Regions from separate parts of the Streptomyces chlorus genome, predicted to be linked through region 1. Evidence: predicted binding sites of a transcription regulator. Region 1 holds the regulator's gene; the other holds the start of a gene.
What was found. The regulator HrcA, encoded in region 1, represses chaperone genes, less so after heat shock. The targets are predictions, from matches to a motif close to TTNGCACTCNGNNNNNCNGAGTGCNAA.

Region 1 (7,702 bases):
AGTTCGGCGTCGTGCCGCCCCTCGACGTAGATGCGCCCGGCACGCGCCACACGAGCGCGTGCGCCCGGGACGGCCACCGAACCGGACGCCGTACGGGTCGGCCGGGACGGGCCGGCGGCCGGCCGCACCAGCGTCACCGCACGCCCCTCCCACAGGAAGCCGCGCGGTTCCAGCGGGAACACCCGGTGCTTGCCGAAGCGGTCCTCCAGGGTCACCGTGCCCGCCTCGCAGCGGATCACCGCGCCGCAGAATCCGCTGCCGGGCTCCTCCACGACCAGACCGGGCTCGGCCGGCACCTCGGGGACGGGACGGGACTTCTTCCACCCAGGGGTCAGGTCAGGAGAGTACGGGCGCATTCTGATGACGATAGGAGAAGCCGGCCCCCGTTCGGCCGAAGATTCAGCCCGACACGCCGAAGCGAGCCGCGAGGGCGTCGCGCTGGGCCCGTACGAACGCCGCGTCCACCGCCGCGCCGTGGCCGGGAACGTACACCGCGTCCTCGCCGCCCAGGGCCAGCAGCCGGTCCAGGGCGCCCGGCCACTGCGACGGCACGGCGTCGGGGCCCGCCTGCGGCTCGCCGGACTCCTCCACCAGGTCGCCGCAGAACACCACCGCCGGGTCGCCGGGCACCAGCACCGCGAGATCGTGCGCCGTGTGCCCCGGCCCCACGTTCGCGAGGAGTGCCTGCCGTCCGCCGCCCAGGTCGAGCGTCCACTCGCCGGCCACCGTGTGCCGGGGACGGACCAGCGCGTCCACCGCCTCCCCGGCCGCCCGCGCGTCCAGACCGTGGCGCTCCGCGTCCGCGCGCAGCTCCTCGCGGCCCCGCGCCAGCACCGTGTCCAGGCCCACCGCGCCGAACACCTCCGCGCCCGCGAACACCGCCGCTCCCAGCACATGGTCGAAGTGGGGGTGGGTGAGCGCGAGATGCGTCACACGCCGCCCGGCGAGCGCCTGCGCCTCGGCCCGCAACCGCGCGCCCTCGCGCAGGGACGAACCGGCGTCCACGAGCAGCACCGCGTCCGCGCCGACCACGAGCCCCACCGTGCAGTCCCACACCGGAAGCCGGCACCGCCCCACTCCCGGCGCCGGCCGTTCCCATCCCGACTCTTCCCAAGCCACCGTCATACCGCGACGCTAACGGTCCACGGCTTTCGTCGCGCGACGGTGCGGGACCGGCCTTGCCCAGGGAGTACCCCCCGGTCGTACACTGGGCGGGGAGTCTGGCACTCGCGTGCGAAGAGTGCCAGGGAAGGTACCGGGCGGACGGTTTGAGGAGGTATGCGTGATGTTCAGTGAACGCAGGCTCCAGGTGCTGCGCGCCATCGTCCAGGACTACGTCGGTACCGAGGAGCCCGTCGGCTCCAAGGCCCTCACCGAGCGGCACAACCTCGGCGTCTCCCCGGCCACCGTGCGCAACGACATGGCGGCCCTGGAGGACGAGGGCTTCATCGCCCAGCCGCACACCAGCGCCGGGCGCATCCCCACGGACAAGGGCTACCGGCTCTTCGTGGACAAGCTCGCCGGCGTCAAGCCGATGACCGCGCCCGAGCGGCGCGCCATCCAGAACTTCCTCGAGGGCTCCGTCGACCTGGACGACGTCGTCGCCCGCACGGTGCGGCTGCTCGCGCAGCTCACCCGGCAGGTCGCCGTCGTGCAGTACCCGTCGCTGACCCGCTCGACCGTGCGGCACGTGGAGTTGCTCCCGATGGCGCCCGCGCGCGCCATGCTGGTGCTGATCACGGACACCGGGCGGGTCGAGCAGCGCATGGTCGACTGCCCGGCGCCGGTCGGCGAGGCGACCCTGGCGGATCTGCGGGCGCGGCTCAACAGCCGTGTCGCGGGCCGCCGTTTCACCGACGTACCATCCCTCGTCGAGGACCTCCCCGAGGGATTCGACCCCGAGGAACGCGGTACGGTCTCGACCGTGCTCTCCACTCTCCTGGAGACACTGGTCGAGGAGAACGAGGAGCGGTTGATGATCGGCGGCACCGCCAATCTGACCCGCTTCGGACATGACTTCCCCTTGGTGATCCGGCCTGTTCTGGAGGCGCTCGAGGAGCAGGTCGTGCTCCTCAAGCTGCTCGGAGAGGCGAAGGATCCGGGCGTGACCGTCCGTATCGGTCATGAGAACGCCCACGAGGGACTCAACTCCACGTCCGTCGTGTCGGTGGGCTACGGTTCGGGCGGCGAGGCTGTTGCCAAGCTCGGCGTGGTCGGACCGACACGCATGGATTACCCGGGAACGATGGGAGCGGTACGCGCAGTGGCACGGTACGTCGGACAGATCCTGGCGGAGTCGTAAGTGGCCACCGACTATTACGCCGTACTCGGCGTACGCCGGGACGCGCCGCAGGAAGAGATCAAGAAGGCCTTCCGGCGACTCGCCCGCGAGCTGCATCCGGACGTCAACCCGGACCCGAAGACGCAGGAGCGGTTCAAGGAGATCAACGCCGCCTACGAGGTGTTGTCGGACCCGCAGAAGAAGCAGGTCTACGACCTCGGCGGCGACCCGCTCCAGCAGGCCGGCGGCGGTGGCGCGGGCGGCTTCGGCGCGGGCGGCTTCGGAAACTTCTCCGACATCATGGACGCGTTCTTCGGCACGGCGTCGCAGCGCGGACCGCGCTCGCGCACCCGCCGCGGCCAGGACGCGATGATCCGCCTCGAAGTCGAGCTGGACGAGGCCGCGTTCGGCACGACCAAGGACATCCAGGTCGACACGGCGGTCGTCTGCACCACCTGCAGCGGTGAGGGCGCCGCCCCCGGCACCACCGCGCAGACCTGTGACATGTGCCGCGGCCGGGGCGAGGTCTCGCAGGTCACGCGGTCCTTCCTGGGCCAGGTCATGACCTCGCGCCCCTGCCCGCAGTGCCAGGGCTTCGGCACCGTCGTCCCGAACCCGTGCCCGGAGTGCGCGGGCGACGGACGGATCCGCTCCCGCCGCACCCTGACGGTGAAGATCCCGGCCGGTGTGGACAACGGCACGCGGATCCAACTGGCCGGCGAGGGCGAGGTCGGCCCCGGCGGCGGTCCCGCCGGCGACCTGTACGTCGAGATCCACGAGCTGCCGCACAGCACCTTCCAGCGGCGCGGTGACGACCTGCACTGCACGGTCACCATCCCGATGACGGCGGCCGCCCTCGGCACGAAAGTGCCGCTGGAGACGCTGGACGGCATGGAGGAGGTCGACATCCGGCCCAGCACCCAGTCCGGCCAGTCGATCCCGCTGCACGGCCGGGGCGTCACGCATCTGCGCGGCGGCGGCCGGGGCGACCTCATCGTGCACGTCGAGGTGCAGACCCCGGGCAAGCTCGACGTCGAACAGGAACGCCTGCTGCGCGAATTCGCCAAGCTCCGCGGCGAGGAGCGCCCACTGGGCCAGTTCCAGCCGGGCCAGCAGGGCCTGTTCTCCCGGCTGAAGGACGCCTTCAACGGGCGCTGAGGCGCTGACCGGGCGTCTACGGGCCTGTGGGCCCCTGACGGTGCTGACGGGTGCTTTCCGCGAGGGCCGGACGAGGTCCTTGCGGGGCGCCCCGGGTGCGCTTCGGCGCAGTGGCCGCGCGGGCCTCGGGAACGGTCTGCGCCAAGGGGCACGGCCGGCACGGTCGGCTCCGGAACCCGTCCGGAGCCGCTCGGGAGCCCCTCGGGAGCCCTTCTAGAGCCCCCTTCGGAACCGCTCCGGACCTGTCTCCGACGGGGTTTCCGTTCGTTTCGGATGCGTCTCCGATCCGTTTCCGGCCCGTCTTCGATCTGGGTCCGATCTGGGTCCGATCCGCGTCCGTTCTGCCTTCGATCCGATTCGGAGATGTCCGAAGGACGTGGCAACATGCCGTCATGTCCTTGGCGCTCACCGACCTCCTCCGGCACCCCGTGGTGCAGGCCCCGATGGCGGGCGGAGTCGCCGTGCCGCAGCTTGCCGCGGCCGTGTCCGAGGCGGGCGGGCTCGGTTTCCTGGCCGCCGGGTACAAGACCGCGGACGGGATGTACCAGGAGATCAAGCAGCTGCGCGGACTGACCGGCCTTGCTTTCGGCGTCAACGTCTTCATGCCGCAGCCCGAGACCCCCGACCCCGCCGCCGTCGGCGTCTACGCCCACCAGCTGGCCGGTGAGGCCCCCTGGTACGCCACCGAGCTCGGCGACCCCGACTGCGGCCGCGACGACGGCTACGACGCCAAACTCGCCGTCCTGCTCGACAACCCGGTGCCGGTGGTGTCGTTCCACTTCGGCGTGCCCTCCCGCGACGTCCTGGACGCCCTGCGCCGCGCCGGCACGTTCACACTGGCCACCGCCACCACCCCCGACGAGGCGCGGGCCGTTCAGGAGGCGGGTGCCGACGCGGTGATCGCGCAGGGCGTCGAGGCCGGTGGCCATCAGGGCACCCACCGGGACGATCCGGAGACGGACGGCTCCGGCATCGGACTGCTGTCCCTGATCAGCCAGGTGCGGGAGGCCGTGGACATCCCGGTCGTCGCGGCCGGCGGCATCATGCACGGCAGCCAGATCGCCGCCGTCCTCGCGGCCGGCGCCTCGGCGGCCCAGCTCGGCACGGCGTTCCTCGCCACCCACGAGTCCGGCGCGCACGTCCTGCACAAGCAGGCGCTGACCAACCCCCTGTACGCCCGCACCGAACTGACCCGCGCCTTCTCCGGACGCCCGGCCCGCGCCCTGGTCAACCGCTTCCTGCGCGAGCACGGCCCGTACGCGCCCGCCGCCTACCCGGACGTCCACCATCTGACCGCCCCGCTGCGCAAGGCCGCGGCCGCCGCCGGGGACCCGCAGGGCATGGCGCTGTGGGCGGGACAGGGCCACCGGATGGCCCGCGAGCTGCCCGCCGGGCAGCTGGTGGAGGTGCTGGCCGCCGAACTCACCGCCACCCGGACCGCGTTGTCGGCGGGAGGTGCCCGATGACCGCCCCGGTCTTCGTCGTGGACGACTTCGGCACGGACGGCTTGGGCCACCACGTGCTCGACGGCCCCGAGGGGCGGCACGCCGTCTCGGTGAAGCGGCTGCGGGCCGGGGAGACCGTCGTCCTCACCGACGGCGCCGGCCGCCGGGCCGAGGGCGAGGTGACCGGCACCGAAGGCAAGGACCGGCTGATCGTGCGCCTCGGCGACGTCGTCGAGGAACCCGTGGAGTCGCCCCGGCTCACCGTCGTCCAGGCCCTGCCCAAGGGGGACCGGGGCGAGCTGGCCGTGGAGACGATGACCGAGGTCGGCGTCGACGCGGTCGTGCCGTGGTCGGCGTCGCGCTGCGTCACCCAGTGGCGGGGCGAGCGCGGGCTGAAGTCCCTCGGCAAATGGCGGGCGACGGCCCGCGAAGCCGGCAAGCAGTCCCGCCGGACGCGCTTCCCGGAGGTCGCGGACGCAGCCACGACCCGACAGGTTGCGTCACTTCTCGCCGAAGCCGACTTCGCCGCCGTCCTCCACGAGAGCGGCACCGAACCCCTCGCGACCGCCGAACTCCCCGCCGCCGGCACCATCGTGCTGGTCGTCGGCCCCGAAGGCGGCGTCTCGCCGGAGGAGCTGGAGCTCTTCGCGCAGGCCGGTGCCAAGCCCTACCGCCTGGGCCGCAGTGTCCTGCGCACCTCCACCGCCGGCACCGCGGCGACGGCCGTACTCCTGGCCCGCACGGGCCGCTGGTCCTGACGGCCCCGGTCAGCCGTCCACCGCGCGGCCGGCGGCGACCGCCGGGAACAGTTCCGGGCCGTCGAGGTCCGCGGACCCGGTGAGCAGCCCGTGCCGGGCCGCCTCGTCGACGAAGGCCCGTACGACACCGGGCTCGTGCAGGTTCAGCGTTCCCAGCCCCCTGACGGCCACGCACCCCGAGTGCAGGAAGCCGTCGGGGGCGAGACGTCCCTCGCCGCCCCGGAACCCGAGGCGTGCCGTCCTCCCGTCCCCGTGCAGGGCGAGCGCCTCCCGAGCGGGCCCCTCGGTCCTGTGCCGATGGCGCACCGACCACAGGTGGACGGTCGTTCCGCTCGCGCCGGAACCGTCCACGACGAGCCCCCTGAGCCGGCGTTCGCCGCGCATTCCCACGGTAGTGCGCGGTGGCCGTATGCGCCCTACCGTCACGCCTGTGACGGTGGCAGGCTGCCGTCCATGGCGTCCAAGAGGGCACTGACAAGGAGTTGGCCGAGGGCCTGGTCGAGGTCTTGGTCAAGGGCTCGGCGCGGGACACGGTGTCGGCGGCCGATGCTCGCTGTGGGGTTCGCCGTGGTCGCCGTGGGCGGGGCCGTGGCGTGCGAGCCGGGCTCGGTCGGCTCGACCGCGGTGGCACTCACGACCGACAAGACGGTCACGCAGGAGCTCAACCGCCAGAAGGACGGGGTGCGGTGGCTCAGCTGCACCGCCTCCTACGGCGACGACGCGAGCGCGCCGTCCCGGTCCGCGAGCGCGAGCGAGAACACCGTGGCCACCGTGGACTGCGACGGGGAGACCGAGGACGGCAAGGAGATCACCGTCACCGGGAAGATCACCCACGCCGTCAACGGCGCCTGTGTGCGCGGGGACATCACCGCGAAGGTGGACGGCAAGCAGGTGTTCCGGGTCGACGGCCTGGGCGACTGCGACGCCACCAGCCCGCCGGTGGTGGGCGAGCCCACGAACCGCGGCCCGCAGCCCACCGTCACGGTCACGGTCACGACGACCGTGTGGTGCGACCAGTACCCCTCCTGCCGCCCTGTCGAGGGCAAGTGATCCAAACCTCTGTCCACGCCGACCGCGCTTGCATAGGGTGATCGGGTGACACAGCCTGCATTGATTGCCTCCGCCGCCTATTTCCGGTTCCCGCATCTGCACGGCGAGTTGATCGCCTTCACCGCCGAGGACGACGTGTGGCTCGCCCCGCTCGACGGCGGCCGCGCCTGGCGGGCCAGCGCAGACAACGTGCCGGTGACGATGCCCCGCATCTCGCCCGACGGCACCACCGTCGCCTGGACCTCCACCCGTGACGGCGCCCCCGAGGTGCACATCGCGCCCGTCGAGGGCGGCCCCGGCAGACGCCTGACGTACTGGGGGAGCGGGAAGACCCAGGTGCGCGGCTGGACCCCGGACGGGAGGGTCCTGGCGCTCAGCACCCACGGCCAGGCCAGCCTGCGCCGCACCTGGGCCCGCGCGATCCCCCTCGACGGCGGACCCGCCACCACGCTGCCCTACGGCCCCGTGGGCGACGTCGCCCACGGGCCGCGCACCGTACTGCTGTCCGCGACGATGGGCCGCGAGGCCGCCGCCTGGAAGCGCTACCGGGGCGGCACGGCGGGCAAGCTGTGGATCGAGCAGGAGACGGGAAACACCGAGGCCACCGAAACTTCCGAAGCCACCGCGCCCTCCGGCGAGTTCGTACGCCTGCACGCCGACCTCGACGGGAACATCGAGTACCCGGTCTGGGTGGGGACGAGGCTTGCCTTCCTCTCCGACCACGAGGGCACCGGCGCGCTGTACTCCTCCCTCGCCGACGGGTCCGACCTGCGCCGGCACACCCCCCTTGGGGGCACCTCCCGCTCGAGCGAAGCCGAGAGTGGGGGAGGGTTCTACGCCCGGCACGCCGCCACCGACGGCACCCGCGTCGTCTACTCCAGCGCCGGCCGGCTGTGGCTCCTCGACGACCTGGACGGCGCCGAGCCCCGCCCGCTCGACATCCGGCTCGGCGGCCAGCGCGTCGACCTCCAGCCGTTCCCGGTGAACGCCGCCCGCTGGTTCGGCTCCGC
Region 2 (7,702 bases), on a different contig from region 1:
TATGAGCACTGCCTCCGATCCCCGGCCCCGCGAGCCGAAGCCCGCGCTGGTCTTCGACGATCCGCTGGACCAGCAGTCCGCGGACGACACGGACCGGGGGTGGGGCGACCGCCCGTCCGGCGACAGCGCGTCGGACCTGAAGCGCTTCCTCGACGAGAAGCCGCCCCACCACATCTGACCGGAGTGCCGTGCAGGCCGGTGCCGGCTATCGCTCGCTGTGCCCCGGGTCCCCGCTGCGATCCGAGCCGCGCTGCGCGACCAGCTCGTCGCGGATCTCCTTGAGCACCTCGAGCTCGGAGAGCTCGACGAGTTCCTGCGTGCCTTCCTTCGCCTTCCTGCGGGCCTCGATCCGGGCCAGATACCGGGCCATCGGCATCACCATCAGGAAGTAGACGACCGCAGCCGTGATCACGAACTGGAGCGTCGCGCCGAGGACCGAACCCCACAGGATCCTGACGCCCGTCGCAGCATCGCCCGTGCCCGTGCAGCGGCCCTTCAGACACGAACTGTAAGTGTCCAGGTTCTGCGTGCCGAAGGCGCCGACCAGCGGATTGATCACCCCCTTCACCACCGCGTTGACGATGTTGGTGAAGGCGGCGCCGATGACCACGGCCACAGCCAGGTCGATGACGTTCCCACGCATCAGGAAGGCCTTGAAGCCCTGCCAGACGCTGGTTTCGTTCTTCTCGCTCACCCCGGGGCTCCATCTTGTACGCGTGACATGGGAAATCAAACGCTCCGCAACCTATGCCAGCGCCCCGCCGAACCGTCCACTGGGCCCCTCGAGCGAGATACTTGACACGACACCCGCGCCATCGGCCGGGAAGGACCCGCTCACCACAGGGTCACCGCCAGCCGTGCCGTGGCGCTCGCGCCGGCGAGGTCGGCCGCGGCGGCGCGCGGAACCGACAGCACCACCAGGGCCCCGCCCGTGCCCGTGTCCTCCAGTGGCTTCGGCACCTCGGTGACCCGCGCCCCACGCGCGACCACGCGGGCCTCACCGCCTGTCACCCGCTCCTCGGCGGCGATGACATCGACCCGGTCGCCCGGCCGCAGCAGTCGCACGGTGGCGGCGTCGGCGATCCGCACCGGCGCCGTGACACGCGCTCCCGCGCGCCGTTCCCGTGCGACACGGTCTCCCGTGGAGGCCGGCCCGGCATGTGCGCTCGAAGCGGCCTCGGGACGCCCGCGCGACCGGTCCGCCTCCCGGGGGCCGCCCGCCGCCACCAGCGCCACCGCCGTGACGGCGAGACCGGCCGCCGCCGCCCGCCTCCGGTGCCGGACCAGCCGAGCCGACCGCAGCAGCCCGCCACGCACCCGCACCGGCGCGAAGTGCGGCACCTCGCACCGTGGGGGGACCCCGGCCCAGGGCGGGTGCGGGACTACGGCGGGGCGGGAGGGAGAAGCCGAGGGAACCGGTGAGGGGGAGGGGGACTGGGGGGAGTAAGGGGAGGGGGACTGGAGCGATGGCTGACGCAGAGACGACGGAGGGAACGGGGGAGGGGACGAGGGCGGGAACGACACGGGACCACCACCTGCGACGAGGGATCGGCTTGCGGATCCCACGATGAGGCTTCCCGCCGTTCTCCGCCGGAGCCTGTGGACAGACCACGGCCTGTGGAAAACCCTCTCACCCGACCGTGCGCCGCGACCCGACCGTGCGCCACGAGCCCCGCGCCGGCATCCCTACGGCAGAGCCCCGCGCCGACAGCCCTACGGCAGCGCGAACCCCGGATCCATTCCGCCCAGCGCCGAGGCGCACAGGCAGTCCCGTTCCTGGGTCGCCGGCAGCGCCGCCACCGCGTCGAAGAGCACGTTCCGCAGCCGGTCCACGTTGTCCGCGAACACCCGCAGCACCTCGTCGTGCGAGACGCCCCCGCCGCTCTCGGCACCGGCGTCGAGGTCGGTGACCAGGGTCAGGGACGTGTAGCAGAGTTCCAGCTCACGGGCGAGCGCCGCCTCGGGGTGGCCGGTCATGCCCACCACCGACCAGCCCTGCGCCTGGTGCCACAACGACTCGGCCCGGGTGGAGAAGCGCGGCCCCTCGACCACGACCAGCGTGCCGCCGTCCACCGGCTCCCAGTCCCGCCCACGCGCCGACTTCAGGGCGGCGGCCCGGCCGGCGGGGCAGTAGGGGTCGGCCAGCGACACGTGCACGACGTTCGGGACAATGCCGTCGGGTCGCGGCAGTCCGTCGAAATAGGTGCCCGCCCGGGACTTCGTACGGTCCACGAGCTGGTCCGGGACCAGCAGCGTCCCCGGCCCGTACTCGGGTCGCAGTCCGCCCACCGCGCACGGCCCGAGCACCTGGCGCGCGCCGACCGACCTGAGTGCCCACAGGTTGGCCCGGTAGTTGATCCGGTGCGGCGGCAGATGGTGGCCGCGTCCGTGCCGGGGGAGGAAGGCGACCCGCCGGCCGGCCAGTTCACCGAGGAAGAGGGAGTCGCTGGGCGCCCCGTACGGGGTGTCCACCTGGACCTCGGTCACGTCGTCGAGGAAGGAGTAGAAACCGGAGCCGCCGATCATGCCGATCTCGACGTTCGCCTTGTTCGCCATGCTCCGCACCCTAACCGGCCCCGAAAACGCCGAGGACCCTGTCGTCGGACGACGACAGGGTCCCGTAAGGATTCGGCCTCAGGCGGCGGTGCTGCCGGCGGTGCTGCTGGAGCTGCCGGACCCGGACGACGAGCCGGAGCCGGAGCCCGAGCCCGAGCCGGAGCCCGAGGAGGACGAGGAAGAAGACGAGGAGGACGAGGACGAGGAAGAGCTCGTCGACGAACCGGACGTCTTCGACGCCGAAGTGCTGCTCGACGAGGAACCGCGGCTGTCGTTGCGGTAGAAGCCGGAGCCCTTGAAGACAATGCCGACCGCCGAGAACACCTTCTTCAGGCGCCCCTGGCAGTTCGGGCACTCGGTAAGAGCGTCATCGGTGAACTTCTGCACCGCCTCGAGGCCCTCGCCGCACTCGGTGCACTGGTACTGATAGGTGGGCACTGTCTTCCTCCTGGCACTCTCACTCGATGAGTGCTAACGATCGTCAATGGTAACCCGTGCCGCAAGTGAGCGGCGTAACGTGCGTCACCCCGCCACGGGCGGCCGCCGGAGTGTGACCGTCATGAGGGCGGGCCTCCGTACGTGCTCAGCGCGTGTTCCGGACGCGCTTCGCGGCATGGCTTCCCAGGCGGGAAGCCATGTCCACGGCGTCGCCATGACCCCGCGCGTGTGCGCGGGCAAACCTGGCGGGGGCCTGTGCGACGGCCTGCGAGTGCGTCACATCTCACTGATCGCGACGGGATCGCGCCGGGCTGCGCCGCGCGTGACCTCGCGGGACGCCCGGGGCGGTGCCAGCCGTGACCGCAGGGCCAGCAGCGTCACCAGGGCGAGCAGTGTGCCGACCATCGGCACCAAGAACCCGGCGCCGGCCCAGAGGCGGTCCTCCAGCTGTCCCGAGACCGTGACCGCGGTCGCCTGGCCGAGTGCCACCGCGCCGGTCAGCCAGGTGAAGGCCTCGGTGCGGGCGCCGGCCGGGACCAGGTCGTCCACCAGGGTGTATCCGGTGATCAGGGCGGGCGCGATGGACATGCCGACCAGGAGGCCGAGCCCGGCGAGGAGCAGTGCCGAGTGGGCGGTCCACAGGGCGGAGGCGGTCACCGCGAGCGCCACGTACCCGATGACCAGGCGCCGCTGCGGGGCGGCCTTCCAGGCGATGGCGCCGCAGGCGATGCCGGAGAGCATGTTTCCCGCGGCGAAGACGCCGTACAGGATGCCGTTCAGTCCGGGTTCGCCGATCGACTCGGTGTATGCGGCCAGTGACACCTGCATACCGCCGAAGACGGACCCGATGCCCAGGAAGATGACGATCAGGACGCGCACCCCGGGGACGCGGAGTGCGGAAACGTGTTCCACGCGCGCGTGCCCGCGAGCGGCCACTTCGGGCTGTGTGCCCTTCTGCGCGGCGAACAGCAGACCGCCGATCAGGGTCAGCGCGGCCTCGGTCGCCAGGCCCGCCGCCGGGTCCACGGCCGTGCACAGGACGGTGGCCAGCAGCGGTCCGACGACGAAGGTCAGCTCGTCGGTGACGGACTCGAAGGCCGCAGCCGTGGTCATCAGTGGGGAGTTCTTGAGCTTCACGCCCCAGCGGGCGCGCACCATGGGCCCGACCTGGGGCACCGAGGCGCCGGTGGGAACAGCGGCGGCGAACAATGCCCACAGCGGGGCGCCGTTCAGTGCCAGCACGGTCAGGGTCAGCCCGGACACCGTGTGCACCAGCACGCCGGGGACGAGGACGGCGCGCTGCCCGTAGCGGTCGGCGAGGCGTCCGCTGTACGGCGCGAACACGGCCATGGATACGCCGGTGACCGCCGCGACGGCGCCGGCCGCGCCGTACGAACCGGTGGTGTGCTGCACCAGCAGCACGATGGAGAGGGTGAGCATCGCGAACGGCTGGCGTGCCGCGAAGCCGGGGAGCAGGAACGTCCAGGCGCCGCGCGTACGCAGCAGTCGGCCGTATCCCGGACGGGAGGTGGCCGCAGAGTCCTTCGACGTGGTGACCGTGGATGCCACGGCCCGTGCCTTTCTGCCGCCTGGTGGCGCGTGGGCCCCTGGTGTCGGGCGCGCCGAGAGCTGTCCTCTTGCGCTGACTGCGGTAGATGCCGGTGCCACAGCTCAGGGCGTGCCGGCCGCCATACGGTCGCGCCAGCTCTGCGTCAGGCAGAGTTGGTTCGATCTGGGTACCGTTTGCATGGTACAGACGGTTCCAGGCATACACAGGCGCCAGGTGCTTGTGATCCTGTGAAAGCGAGCACAGGGAGGCTGTGGCCCTGTGAAGGACGGGTCGTGGCTCGACCCGACCCGCACGCTACAGCGCAAGCAGCGACGAACCATACGGTGCAAGAGACAGCACAAGAAGCGGAGCGAGAAACCGCGCGAGAAACCGCGCGAGAGGCGACGCGAACGACGCCGGAAGTGGCGTTTCAGCCTCAGCCTCAGCCTCCGCCTGCCCCCCGGTCAGCCCCCGGGCCTCGCCCCGTCCGTCCCCAGCCAGCCGGCCAGTTTGCCGCCGCGGCCCACCGCGCGGAGGCGGCGCTCGGCGGAGTCCCGGACCGGGTCGGTGGCGACGACGAGGAGTTCGTCCCCGCGCCGCAGCATCGTCGTCGGCCCCGGAACGAACGAGGCGCCCCCGCGCACGACGAGCGTGACGGCCGCCCCTTTCGGCAGCCGCAGTTCGCCGACCTCCACGCCGTGCATCCTCGACTCCTCCGGGATGCCGACCGACAGCAGGTGTCCGCGCAGCCGCTCCAGGGGCGCCGACTCGATGCCCAGGTCGGCGGCCTCCGCGCCCTCGCCGAGGCGCAGTTTGCGGGCCAGCCAGGGCAGCGTCGGCCCTTGGACGAGGGTGTAGACGACGACCAGGATGAAGACGATGTTGAAGATCGACCGGCTGCCGGGGACGCCCTGCACCATCGGAATCGTCGCCAGGATGATGGGCACGGCGCCGCGCAGCCCCGCCCACGACATCAGCGCCTGCTCCTGCCAGGGCACCCGGAACGGCACCAGGCTCAGCACGACGCTCAGCGGGCGGGCCAGCACGGTCAGCACCAGCCCGATGATCAGTGCGGGCACGATGTCGTCGCCCAGTTCGTGCGGGGAGACCAGCAGGCCGAGCAGGACGAACATGCCGATCTGCGCGAGCCAGCCGAGTCCCTCGGCGAACCCGCGCGTGGCGGGCCAGTGCGGCAGCTTGGCGTTGCCCAGCACCATCGCGGCGAGATAGACGGCGAGGAAGCCGCTGCCGTGGGCCATGGCGCCCGCCGCGTACGCGGTGACGGCGATGGCCATGACAGCGATCGGGTAGAGGCCGGAGGCCGGCAGCGCCACGTGCCTGAGCCCCAGGGAACCCAGCCAGCCCACCGCGAGTCCGATGACGGCGCCGATGGCCAGTTCCAGGGTGATCTCGCCGAGCAGGACGTACCAGTGCTCGATCGGGCCGGCCGTGGAGAAGGCGAGCACCAGGATGACCACGGGGGCGTCGTTGAAGCCGGACTCGGCCTCCAGCGTGCCCGTCACCCGCGAGGGGAGCGGGATGCGCCGCAGTACGGAGAAGACGGCCGCCGCGTCGGTCGAGGACACCACCGCGCCGATGATGAGCGCCTGCCGCCACTCCAGTCCGATCAGGAAGTGCGCGGCCGTCGCGGTGACACCGACGCTCGCCGCGACACCGATGGTCGCGAGGGCGGCGGAGGCGGGCAGGACGGGTTTGATCTCCGTCCACTTGGTGCCCAGACCGCCCTCGGCCAGGATCACGACCAGGGCCGCGTATCCGATGACCTGCGTCAGCTCGGCGTTGTTGAACTGGATGTCGCCGAGGCCGTCCTGGCCCATGGCGACGCCGATGCCCAGATAGACGAGCAGGCTGGGGAGCCCGCTGCGCGAGGAGATCCGGACCGCCGCGACGGCGATGAGCAGGACCAGCGAGCAGACGAGCAGGAGCTGGTTGAGGTGGTGGACAGTCGTGGCCGTTCCCTTCCCTGGCACCCGCGCGGTGCGCCCGAGCTCCTGTCCGGGGCCCGGGTGGCCGGCGCGTTCACGGCGAACTGCTTCGTTACCTTACCTAACTCTTGACGCTTTCTTGACGCGTACCCCTGGCATCATCGAACGTCCGTCCGTGCTGGTATCCGACTCCGCGTCAAGTGGCGGAGGGCCCTGCGCCTATCGTGGCTCCAGCGCTCAGTTAAAAGCACAGCCCGCCCTGCCGCTCGCGTAAGGACAGCAAGGACAGCGATGCCCCCCAATACCACCGCCTCCACGGGTCAGCAGCCCGGCAAGTCCGGCAGGAAGAAGGGGCGCAAAGCCCGTCTGGTCGTGTTCGTCCTGGTGCTGGCACTGATCGGCGGTGCCGTCTACGGGGCGTACTGGTCGGTCAGCACCGTGCGTGCCTCCTTCCCGCAGACCAAGGGCTCGATCACCCTCGAAGGCCTGTCGGGCACCGTCGACGTCAAGCGTGACGGCTACGGGATCCCGCAGATCTACGCCTCCTCCGACGAGGACCTGTTCATGGCGCAGGGCTACGTCCAGGCGCAGGACCGGTTCTACGAGATGGACGTCCGCCGGCACATGACCTCCGGGCGTCTGTCGGAGATGTTCGGCAAGAGCCAGGTCGAGAGCGACGAATTCCTGCGCACCCTGGGCTGGGACCGGGTCGCGAAGGAGGAGTACGAGAAGAAGCTCTCCCCGGCGACGAAGAAGTACCTCGACGCCTACGCCAAGGGCGTCAACGTGTACCTGGAGGGCAAGGACGGCGCCGACATCTCCCTGGAGTACGCGGCGCTGGGCTTCACCAACGACTACAAGCCCGGCGCGTGGACGCCGGTGGACTCCCTGGCCTGGCTGAAGGCGATGGCCTGGGACCTGCGCGGCAACATGCAGGACGAGATCGACCGCGCCCTGATGACCAGCCGCCTCGGCCCGGAGCAGATCGCCGACCTGTACCCGGCGTACCCGTACGGCCGGAACAAGCCGGTGGTGCAGGAGGGCCAGTACAACGAGCTCACCGGTACCTACGAGTCGGGCGGCGGTGAGAGCGGCACCGGCACGGGCGACGGCACCGGCACCGGCACGGGCGACGGCACCGGCACCGGCACCGGCACCGGCACCGGCACCGGCACCGGCACCGGCGTGGAGGGCGCGTCCGGAGCAGGCACCG

Region 2: a site for HrcA is predicted at 3,005-3,031, ahead of ACFPZI_RS02340 (FmdB family zinc ribbon protein). Genes of this name have one in related genera too.

The regions. Positions count from the first base shown of each region.
Region 1 is NZ_JBHSOA010000138.1:87,932-95,633, forward strand. Features, by position in the region: gene ACFPZI_RS35695 (DUF3097 domain-containing protein) at 1-356, opposite strand, end outside; gene ACFPZI_RS35700 (MBL fold metallo-hydrolase) at 400-1,125, opposite strand; gene hrcA (heat-inducible transcriptional repressor HrcA) at 1,286-2,302, shown strand; gene dnaJ (molecular chaperone DnaJ) at 2,303-3,439, shown strand; gene ACFPZI_RS35715 (nitronate monooxygenase) at 3,832-4,905, shown strand; gene ACFPZI_RS35720 (16S rRNA (uracil(1498)-N(3))-methyltransferase) at 4,902-5,642, shown strand; gene ACFPZI_RS35725 (hypothetical protein) at 5,652-6,026, opposite strand; gene ACFPZI_RS35730 (hypothetical protein) at 6,189-6,692, shown strand; gene ACFPZI_RS35735 (S41 family peptidase) at 6,738-7,702, shown strand, end outside.
Region 2 is NZ_JBHSOA010000004.1:30,163-37,864, forward strand. Features, by position in the region: gene ACFPZI_RS02320 (hypothetical protein) at 2-178, shown strand; gene mscL (large conductance mechanosensitive channel protein MscL) at 206-694, opposite strand; gene ACFPZI_RS02330 (hypothetical protein) at 835-1,341, opposite strand; gene ACFPZI_RS02335 (S-methyl-5'-thioadenosine phosphorylase) at 1,714-2,556, opposite strand; gene ACFPZI_RS02340 (FmdB family zinc ribbon protein) at 2,635-2,994, opposite strand; gene ACFPZI_RS02345 (MFS transporter) at 3,271-4,563, opposite strand; gene ACFPZI_RS02350 (potassium/proton antiporter) at 5,008-6,534, opposite strand; gene ACFPZI_RS02355 (penicillin acylase family protein) at 6,781-7,702, shown strand, end outside.